DNA from 2 places in the Streptomyces sp. NPDC021562 genome. Region 1 is predicted to be linked to the other one. Evidence: riboswitches for the same ligand, from Rfam matches in the RefSeq annotation. Region 1 holds a riboswitch; the other holds the start of a gene.
The links. Region 1 has a riboswitch for thiamine pyrophosphate ahead of thiC (phosphomethylpyrimidine synthase ThiC). Riboswitches for the same ligand answer to the same signal wherever they lie in the genome.
Positions count from the first base shown of each region.

Region 2: it holds a riboswitch for thiamine pyrophosphate, as region 1 does, so the genes downstream of both, AB0G52_RS14560 (thiamine ABC transporter substrate-binding protein) here and thiC (phosphomethylpyrimidine synthase ThiC) in region 1, are expected to answer to the same signal.

Region 1 covers NZ_JBFACN010000002.1:167,491-172,384, reverse strand. The annotation lists gene AB0G52_RS03195 (YibE/F family protein) at 1-1,359, opposite strand, end outside; TPP riboswitch at 1,431-1,608, shown strand; gene thiC (phosphomethylpyrimidine synthase ThiC) at 1,601-3,403, shown strand; gene AB0G52_RS03185 (hypothetical protein) at 3,477-4,346, opposite strand; gene AB0G52_RS03180 (metallophosphoesterase) at 4,528-4,894, opposite strand, start outside.
Region 2 covers NZ_JBFACN010000008.1:107,791-112,684, reverse strand. The annotation lists gene rlmN (23S rRNA (adenine(2503)-C(2))-methyltransferase RlmN) at 1-1,043, shown strand, start outside; TPP riboswitch at 1,068-1,175, shown strand; gene AB0G52_RS14560 (thiamine ABC transporter substrate-binding protein) at 1,256-2,323, shown strand; gene AB0G52_RS14555 (iron ABC transporter permease) at 2,362-3,960, shown strand; gene AB0G52_RS14550 (ABC transporter ATP-binding protein) at 3,960-4,894, shown strand, end outside.

The sequences.
Region 1 (4,894 bases):
GACCAGCGTGCGCACGACCTCCTCGGCCACCAGCTCACTGTTGGCGACCGTCGTCACGCTGCTCTGCGCGATGGAGAAGAGGAGCAGCAGCGGCAGCGCCGCACCCGCGTAGGCCAGCACCAGGGTGTTGACGACGGAGGCGATGTGGTCGCGGCCGATGCGGATGCCCGCCCGGTACAGCCCGCGCCAGCCCATCGTCGGGTTGGCCTCGTGCAGCTCCCAGACGGCCGACGTCTGGGTCACCGTCACGTCGTCCAGCACGCCCAGCGAACCGATGATGACGCCGGCCAGCAGCAGACCGCTCATGTCGATCGACGGGTACAGGCCGTGGATGAGCCCGGTGTTGTCGTCGGTGTTGCCGGTGAGCGCGGCCCAGTCGATGAACTCGGAGCCGAGCAGGCCGATCAGGCACAGCGAGACCAGGGTGCCGAGCACCGCCACCGAGGTACGGGCCGACAGACCATGACACATGTACAGAGCGATCAGCATGATGGCGCTCGACCCGACCACCGCCACCAGCAGCGGGTTGGAGCCCTGCAGGATCGCCGGCAGGATGAACAGGGTCAGCACCATGAAGCTGACGGCCAGCGCGACCAGCGCCATCACCCCGCGCAGCCGGCCCACCACCACGACGGCGAGCGCGAAGATCCCGGCCAGCAACGCCATCGGGAACTTCCGGTTCACATCGGTGACCGAGTACTGCAGATCCTTCGGTGCCGAGGGCTCGTAGGCGACCACGACCTTCTCGCCCTGGTGCAACTGCCGCGACTGGTCGGGCTGCACGATCTCGGTGAAGGTACGGCCCTTGTCCTTGCCGGTGTCGACCCGGACCGTGGCCTTCTTGCAGGTGCCGCCGCCCTCCTGCTTGCCGGACCCTCCGTCGCCGGTGGAGAGGTCACCGGTCGAACCGCCTCCCGAGGCGTTGACCGACTTGCAGCTGACCGAGACGACCTTGGCGACCGTGGCCGCCTGCGTCTGCCGGTCGAAACCGACACCGGTGCGCTCGTGCGGTGGAGCGCCGCCGGGCCACAGCACGACCAGGCCGACCACCACCGCGGCGGTGAAGGGGATCAGGATCGCCGCGATGACCTTGCGCAGATGCTTCGAGACGGGTGCCGCGGGACCGTGGCTGTGCGAGTGGCCGTGCCCGCCGCCGGCGCCGCGGTGTCCATGGCCGTGATGGGCACCGTCCGTCTCATCAGGACTGTGGTCATGAGCGTGCTCCTGACCGGACCTGTGTGCGTGAGCATGTCCGGCACCGGCAGCACGGCCGTCCTGGCCCGGTCCGCCGCCCGTTACCGCGCCGTCGCCGCGCCGTGGGTCAGGAGGCGGATAGGGGGGCCGCTGTGTCGTGGTCACCGCCCGATCATCGCAAGAACGGCAGAGGCCCCCTGTTCACCGCGCCCGAATTGACGCTAGCGTGGAGGCACCTTTGCACACGCGGGAGCTCGGAGCACCGGGCTGAGAGGGCGCTGATCTCCGTATTCGCGATGTTTCACGTGGAACAAGTGAACTTCCACAGGGAACACCGCTCGACGGAAGCCGCTGCGTCGACCGCCGAACCTGTTACCGGGTAATGCCGGCGTAGGGAGTAGGTCTCATGACCAACAAGGACGCACGCACGCCTGCCTCCGACCAGGACGAACAGCCTTCCACGGGCGAAACGTCACGGGGGGCGGGGAAGTCCGTGGGCTGGCACAAGGGGTATGTCGAGGGCTCGCGCCCCGACCTGCGCGTGCCGGTCCGTCAAGTGCACCTCACCAACGGGCAGTCGGTGACCCTCTACGACACCTCGGGCCCGTACACCGATCCGCTCGTCGAGACCGACGTCCGCCGGGGACTTCCCCCGTTGCGGGAGAACTGGATCATCGCCCGCGGTGACACCGAGGAGTACGCGGGGCGGCCGGTCCGTCCCGAGGACGACGGGATCAAGCACACCGCACCGCGCGGCGGTCTGCGCAACCTGGACGCGGTCTTCCCGGGACGTCCGCGGCAGCCGCGCCGCGGCCGGGCCGGAGAGGCGGTCACCCAGCTCGCGTACGCGCGCCGCGGCGAGATCTCGCCCGAGATGGAGTACGTGGCCATCCGGGAGAATGTCGCGCCGGAGGTCGTCCGTGCGGAGATCGCGGCGGGGCGGGCCGTGCTGCCGGCGAACGTCAACCACCCGGAGATCGAGCCGATGATCATCGGCAAGCGGTTCCTGGTGAAGGTCAACGCCAACATCGGCAACTCGGCGGTCACCTCCTCCATCGAGGAGGAGGTGGAGAAGATGACCTGGGCGACCCGCTGGGGCGCCGACACGGTCATGGACCTCTCCACCGGCCGCAACATCCACACCACCCGTGAGTGGGTGCTGCGCAACTCCCCGGTCCCCATCGGCACGGTGCCGCTCTACCAGGCCCTGGAGAAGGTGGACGGCCGAGCCGAGGAGCTGACCTGGGAGATCTACAAGGACACGGTCATCGAACAGGCCGAGCAGGGCGTGGACTACATGACCGTCCATGCGGGCGTCCGGCTGCCGTTCGTCCCGCTCACGGCGAACCGCAAGACCGGCATCGTCTCGCGCGGCGGGTCGATCATGGCGGCCTGGTGCCTCGCACACCACAAGGAATCGTTTCTGTACGAGAACTTCGAGGAACTCTGCGAGATCCTCGCCGCCTACGACGTCACGTACTCGCTGGGGGACGGCCTGCGCCCCGGCTCCATCGCGGACGCCAACGACGAGGCACAGTTCGCGGAACTCCGCACGCTCGGGGAACTCAACCGGATCGCCAAGCGTTTCAACGTACAGACCATGATCGAGGGCCCGGGCCACGTCCCGATGCACAAGATCAAGGAGAACATCGACCTTCAGCAGGAGATCTGCGATGAAGCTCCGTTCTATACGCTCGGCCCGCTGACCACGGACGTCGCACCGGCGTACGACCACATCACCTCCGGTATCGGTGCCGCGATGATCGCCTGGTGGGGCACGGCGATGCTCTGCTACGTCACACCCAAGGAGCATCTGGGTCTGCCCAACCGGGACGACGTGAAGACGGGCGTCATCACGTACAAGATCGCGGCTCACGCGGCCGACCTCGCCAAGGGGCACCCGGGTGCGCAGGAATGGGACGACGCCCTGTCCGACGCCCGCTTCGAGTTCCGGTGGGAGGACCAGTTCAACCTCGCCCTGGACCCGGTCACGGCCCGCGAGTTCCACGACGAGACCCTCCCGGCGGAGCCGGCGAAGACCGCCCACTTCTGCTCCATGTGCGGCCCGAAATTCTGTTCGATGAAGATCTCGCAGGACATCCGGCGCGAACACGGTGGCAGTCGTGCCGAGATCGAGGAAGGGATGGCTCAGAAGTCCAAGGAGTTCGCGGCGTCGGGGAACCGGGTGTATCTGCCGATCGCCGACTGAGGGCGGCCCGGGAGCGCTCGCCCGGCTCGGAGCCGTGTCCGGCCCGCGCCCCCGGGTGGGGGCGCAGGCCGGGCTATTCCGGCTGGTGTTCCGGGCCTCCGAAGTCCGGGCTGGTGTAGTCCGGGCTGCTGAAGCTCGGGCGGGGGGCGGGAGCCGCGCCGTCGTCGGTGCTGAAGCCGGGGCGGTCGTAGCCGAGGCGCGGCATCCGGCCCGCCGGGCCCGACGGGGCTGTACGGCGCAGTTCGGCCGTACCGGCGTCAGTGGCCAGCGCTTCCCGCAGGAAGGGCAGGATGCCTCGCTCCAGCAGGGCGTCCCGCCAGGCCTGTCGGGCCTTGGCCACCTCGCCGTCGGGTTCGCCGTAGGCACCCGCCTCCAGCGAGGGGCTGTTGCGCAGTGCGGTCAGGAGCAGCCCCGCGCCCGCCATGAGGATGGCGGCCGCGGTCACGGCGCCGAACACCCAGCCGGCGGTGAGCATGGTCTGGGCGAACGCCGGGGCCGGGTCCAGCATCTTCAGGACGTAGCCGACGAGCAGGAAGATCGCGGCGGCGGTGCCGGCGAGCACGGGCGCCAGGACCAGGGCGAGGGCGAAACCTCCGGCGCCGGTGGTCTCGGCGGCTTCGCCGAGGGTGGTGGCGAGCCCCAGCGACCCGCCCGCGGCCGACTCGGCGGAGTCCGGCTGCCGGACGGGGGCCGGGGTGGACCGCGCCGGATTGCGCAGTTCCTCGCGGACCTTCACATAGTGCTGGTACTCGGTCGCCGCGGCCGCCGCTATCAGTGCGGTGGCGTTGAGCGCCATGGTGCGCAGCTGTTCGGTGTTCAAATGCCGACCGGAACCGGCCAGTTCGGGACGGTGAGGGGCGGAGCGCAGCGCCTCATCGAGGATCCGCTCGTATTCCTGGCGGTCCTCGCTGTGCAGGTGCTGCGGAACGCTGTTCATGTGCATCCCCCGATGCTCCGTAGGGCTTGTGGCTCGCACGCCGGCGAACCGTCGGGCAGAAACGGAGGGGAGCCTGCTACGGATAAACCGATGGTAGAGCCGTTAAGGCACGCGGTGACAGGGGGTTGCCGGAAATTGGGGGTGGCCCGCGTGTGCCGCCGGAGGGACAGAACAGCGTACCGAAAGCTCAGACGTCCAGCGGGAGTTGCCTCACCAGCAGTTTTCCGGCCATGGTCACTCCGCCGTCCATGGCGATGGCCAGTCCGTCCGCGTAGATGTGCGGTCCTTCCACGACGGGCCTGGTGCCCTCTTCGTCGTCCTCGGAGCCGACTTCGCCCAGCAGATAGGGAATCGGGCTGTGCCCGTGAACGATGCGGGTGCCTCCGTACGTATCGAGAAGGGAACGGACGGCGTCTGCACCCCCCTCGTCGCGGAAGGAGAAGCGCTTGGTGAACTTGCGGAAGAGATCCCAGACCTCGTCCGCGTCATTACGGGTGATGGTCTCGCGGATCGTGTCGTTGACGGCCTCGATCGAGTCCCCGTAGTCGAGGTAG
Region 2 (4,894 bases), on a different contig from region 1:
TCGCCGATCTCTCGCCCGCCGAGCGCAAGGACGCGGTGGCCGAGGCCGGGGAGAAGCCGTTCCGTGCCAAGCAGCTCTCGCAGCACTACTTCGCGCGGTACACGCACGACCCCGAGCAGTGGACGGACATCCCGGCCGGCTCCCGGGACAAGCTGCGGGAGGCCCTGTTCCCGGAGCTGATGACCGTCGTACGGCATCTGTCCACGGACGAGGGCACCACCCGCAAGACGCTGTGGCGGCTGTTCGACGGCACGCTCGTCGAGTCGGTGCTGATGCGCTACCCGGACCGGGTGACCATGTGCATCAGCTCGCAGGCGGGGTGCGGGATGAACTGCCCGTTCTGCGCGACCGGGCAGGCGGGCCTGGACCGGAACCTGTCCACCGCGGAGATCGTCCACCAGATCGTCGACGGTATGCGGGCGCTGCGGGACGGGGACGTCCCCGGGGGACCGGCGCGGCTCTCCAACATCGTCTTCATGGGGATGGGCGAACCGCTCGCCAACTACAAGCGGGTGGTCGGCGCCATCCGGGCGCTGACCGACCCGGCGCCCGACGGGCTCGGCCTCTCGCAGCGCGGGATCACCGTGTCCACCGTCGGACTCGTCCCGGCCATCCACCGGTTCGCCGACGAGGGCTTCAAGTGCCGGCTCGCGATCTCCCTGCACGCCCCCGACGACGAACTGCGCGACACCCTCGTCCCGGTCAACACCCGGTGGAAGGTCCGCGAGGTCCTCGACGCCGGATTCGAGTACGCCGAGAAGAGCGGCCGCCGGCTGTCCATCGAGTACGCGCTCATCCGGGACATCAACGACCAGGCATGGCGCGGTGACCGGCTCGGCCGGCTGCTCAAGGGCAAGCCCGTGCACGTCAACCTCATCCCGCTGAACCCCACCCCGGGCTCCAAGTGGACCGCCTCGCGGCCCGAGGACGAGAAGGCGTTCGTCGAGGCGATCGCCGCGCACGGGGTGCCCGTCACCATCCGGGACACCCGTGGTCAGGAGATCGACGGGGCCTGTGGCCAGCTCGCGGCCACCGAGCGGTAATCTGAGGGCCGCAGGTACATCTTCATATTCCGACAGGGGAGCGCCACAGCGCTGAGAGTGCGGCAATCGGGCCGCAGACCCTCTGAACCTCGCCCAGGTCATTCTGGGTAGGAAGTTCGGTCATCACTCAAGCTGTTGCGCCCTGCCCGCGAGCCCCGTGCTCACGGGCAGGGCCGCGTCTCTTCCTGGTCCACCCCAGGAGGAAAACACCAGTGCACACCAGAACCCTCGTGGCCGCGGCCGCCGCGCTCGGTCTCGTCACGCTGTCCGCGTGCTCGTCCTCGGGCACCGGAGCCGACTCCAGGACCGTCACCCTGGTCAGCCACGACTCGTGGGCCGTCTCCAAGAACGTGCTCAAGGACTTCGAGAAGCAGTCCGGCTACCAGGTGAAGGTCCTCAAGGACGGCGACGCCGGACAGGCCGTCAACAAGGCGATCCTGACCAAGGACAACCCCCAGGGCGACGTCTTCTTCGGCGTCGACAACACCCTGCTGTCCAGGGCTCTCGACAACGGGTTGTTCCAGCCGTACGAGGCCAAGGGCCTGGACCAGGTCGGCACGGCGTACCAGCTCGACGCCGGCAAGCACCGGGTGACGCCCATCGACTACGGCGACATCTGCGTGAACTACGACAAGGCGTACTTCAGCGAGCACAAGCTGACGCCGCCCACGTCGTACGCCGATCTCGTCAAGCCGCAGTACAAGAACCTCCTGGTCACGGAGAACGCCGCCACCTCCTCGCCTGGCCTCGGGTTCCTGCTGGGCTCCGCCGCCCGGTACGGGGACGGCGGCTGGCCGGACTACTGGAAGAAGCTCAAGGCCAACGGCGTGAAGGTCGTCGACGGCTGGGAGCAGGCCTACAACGAGGAGTTCTCCGGCTCGGCCGGCGGCAAGAAGGCCAAGGGCGACCGGCCGCTCGTCGTGTCGTACGCCTCCTCGCCGCCCGCCGAGGTGATCTACGCCGACCCGAAGCCCAGCACCGCCCCCACCGGTGTAGCCACCGGAACCTGCTTCCGGCAGATCGAGTTCGCCGGACTGCTGAGCAACGCCGGGAACACCAAGGGCGGCAAGGCGCTCATCGACTTCCTGGTCTCCAAGGAGTTCCAGCAGGACATGCCGCTCAACATGTTCGTGTACCCGGTGGTCAAGGGGGCCGCGGTGCCCCACGAGTTCACCGAGTACGGTCCAGCCGCCCCGGACCCCGAGACCATGGCGCCCGACAAGATCGCCGCCAACCGTGACCAGTGGGTCAAGACGTGGACGTCACTCGTACTGAAGTGACCGCCGGCCGGCGGGCGGCCGCGGCGCGGCTCGGGCTGCTGCTCGTGCCCGTCGCGTTCTTCGCGGTCTTCTTCGCCTGGCCGGTCGCGGCGATCGTCGCCCGGGGCCTGAAGACCGACGGCGGCTGGCGGTTCGGCCGGATCGCCGAGGTCGTCGGGCAGTCCGACATCCGGCACGTGCTGTGGTTCACCACCTGGCAGGCGCTCGCCTCGACCGCGCTCACCCTGCTGGTGGCGCTGCCCGCGGCCTATGTCTTCGCCCGCCTCGACTTCCCCGGCAAGCAGGTGCTGCGGGCCGTCGTGACGGTCCCCTTCGTCCTGCCGACGGTCGTGGTGGGGACCGCCTTCCTCGCGCTCGTCGGGCGGGGCGGTCTGCTGGAGGAGTGGTGGGGCGTACGGCTCGACACCACCGTCTGGGCCATCCTGCTGGCGCACGTCTTCTTCAACTACGCGGTGGTCGTACGGACCGTGGGCGGCCTGTGGTCCCAACTCGACCCCCGCCAGGAGGAGGCGGCACGGATGCTCGGCGTCTCGCCGGCGGCCGCCTGGCGCAAGGTCACCCTGCCCGCGCTCGCGCCCGCCGTGGCGGCCGCCGCGCTGATGGTCTTCCTGTTCACCTTCACCTCCTTCGGCGTGGTGCAGATCCTCGGCGGGCCCACCTTCGCCACCCTCGAAGTGGAGATCTACCGGCAGACCTCCGAGATCTTCGACCTCGCCACGGCCGCCGTCCTCACGATCGTCCAGTTCGCCGCGGTCGGCGCGATCCTCGCCGTGCACGCGTGGACGGTACGGCGCCGGGAGAGCGCGCTGCGGCTGGTGGACCCGTCGGTGACGGCACGCCGGCCGCGCGGGGCCGGCCAGTGGGCGCTGCTCGCCGGGGTCCTCGGAACCATCGCCGTACTCCTCCTCCTGCCGCTGGCCGTCCTGGTACGGCGGTCGCTCGACGGCGGTCTCGGCTACTACCGGGCGCTGGGCGACGCCGACGGCGGCACCTTCCTGGTCGCGCCGATCGAGTCGGTCGTGAACTCGCTGGAGTACGCGGCCGCCGCCACCGCCGTCGCGGTGCTGATCGGCGCACTGGCCGCCGCCGCGCTGGCCCGGCGGGACGCGGGACGGCTGGCACGGGGGTTCGACGCGCTGCTGATGCTGCCGCTCGGAGTGTCCGCGGTGACCGTCGGCTTCGGGTTCCTGATCGCGCTGGACAAGCCGCCGCTGGACCTGCGGCAGTCCTGGATCCTGGTCCCGCTCGCGCAGGCGCTGGTCGGCGTCCCCTTCGTGGTGCGGACCATGCTCCCGGTGCTGCGGGCCGTGGACGAGCGGCTCCGGGAGGCGGCGGCCGTGCTCGGCGCCTCGCCGTGGCGGGTGTGGCGGGAGGTCGACCTGCCGCTGGTGCGGCGGGCGCTGCTGGTCGCGACCGGGTTCGCCTTCGCGGTGTCGCTGGGCGAGTTCGGGGCGACCGTGTTCATCGCCCGGCCCGACAACCCGACGTTGCCGGTCGCGGTGGCCCGGCTGCTGTCCCGGCCCGGTGATCTCAACTACGGCCAGGCGATGGCTCTTTCGACGATTCTGATGGTGGTGTGCGCGGTGGCCTTGCTGGTCCTCGAACGGCTGCGGACCGACCGGACGGCGGAGTTCTGATGCCGCTTCTCGAACTGGACGCGGCGACCGTGCGGTTCGGTGCGCGCGCCGTGCTCGACACGGTGGACCTGGCGGTCGCCGAGCACGAGGTGGTGTGTGTCCTCGGGCCCAGCGGAAGCGGCAAGTCGACCCTGCTGCGGGCGGTGGCGGGGCTGCAACCGCTCGGTGCGGGGCGGGTGTTGCTCGACGGCCAGGACCAGGCACGGGTACCGGCGCACCGGCGGGGGGTCGGGCTGATGTTCCAGGACCACCAGCTGTTCCCGCAGCGGGACGTGGGCGAGAACGTGGCCTTCGGGCTCCGGATGCGGGGGGCCGGGACGGAACAGCGGGCCGCGCGGGTGGCCGAGCTGCTGGAGCTGGTGGGGCTGCCGGGCGCCGCGCGGCGGGCGGTGGCCGGGCTGTCCGGCGGCGAGCAGCAGCGGGTGGCGCTCGCCCGGGCGCTGGCACCCCGGCCGCGACTGCTGATGCTCGACGAACCGCTGGGGCAGCTCGACCGCTCCCTGCGGGACCGGCTGGTGGTGGAACTCCGCGAGTTGTTCGGGCGGCTGGGCACAACGGTGCTCGCCGTGACGCACGACCAGGGCGAGGCCTTCGCGCTGGCCGACCGGGTGGTGGTGATGCGGGACGGGCGGATCGCCCAGTCAGGCACGCCACTGGAGGTGTGGCAGCGGCCGGCCGACGAGTTCGTGGCCCGCTTCCTCGGCTTCGGCAACGTGGTCCGGGCGACAGTCGAGGGCGCCGCCGCGGTGACCCCGTGGGGCAAGCTGCCGGTGCCGGAGGGCTCGGGGCAGGGGGCACGGTCGCTGCTGGTGCGGCCGGCGGGCGTCCGGCTCGTCGCCGCCGCGGCGGGACTGCCCTGCACGGTGACCGCCCGGACCTTCCAGGGCACCCACGTCACCGTCCACCTCCAGCCCGAGGACGGCGGCCCCCGCCT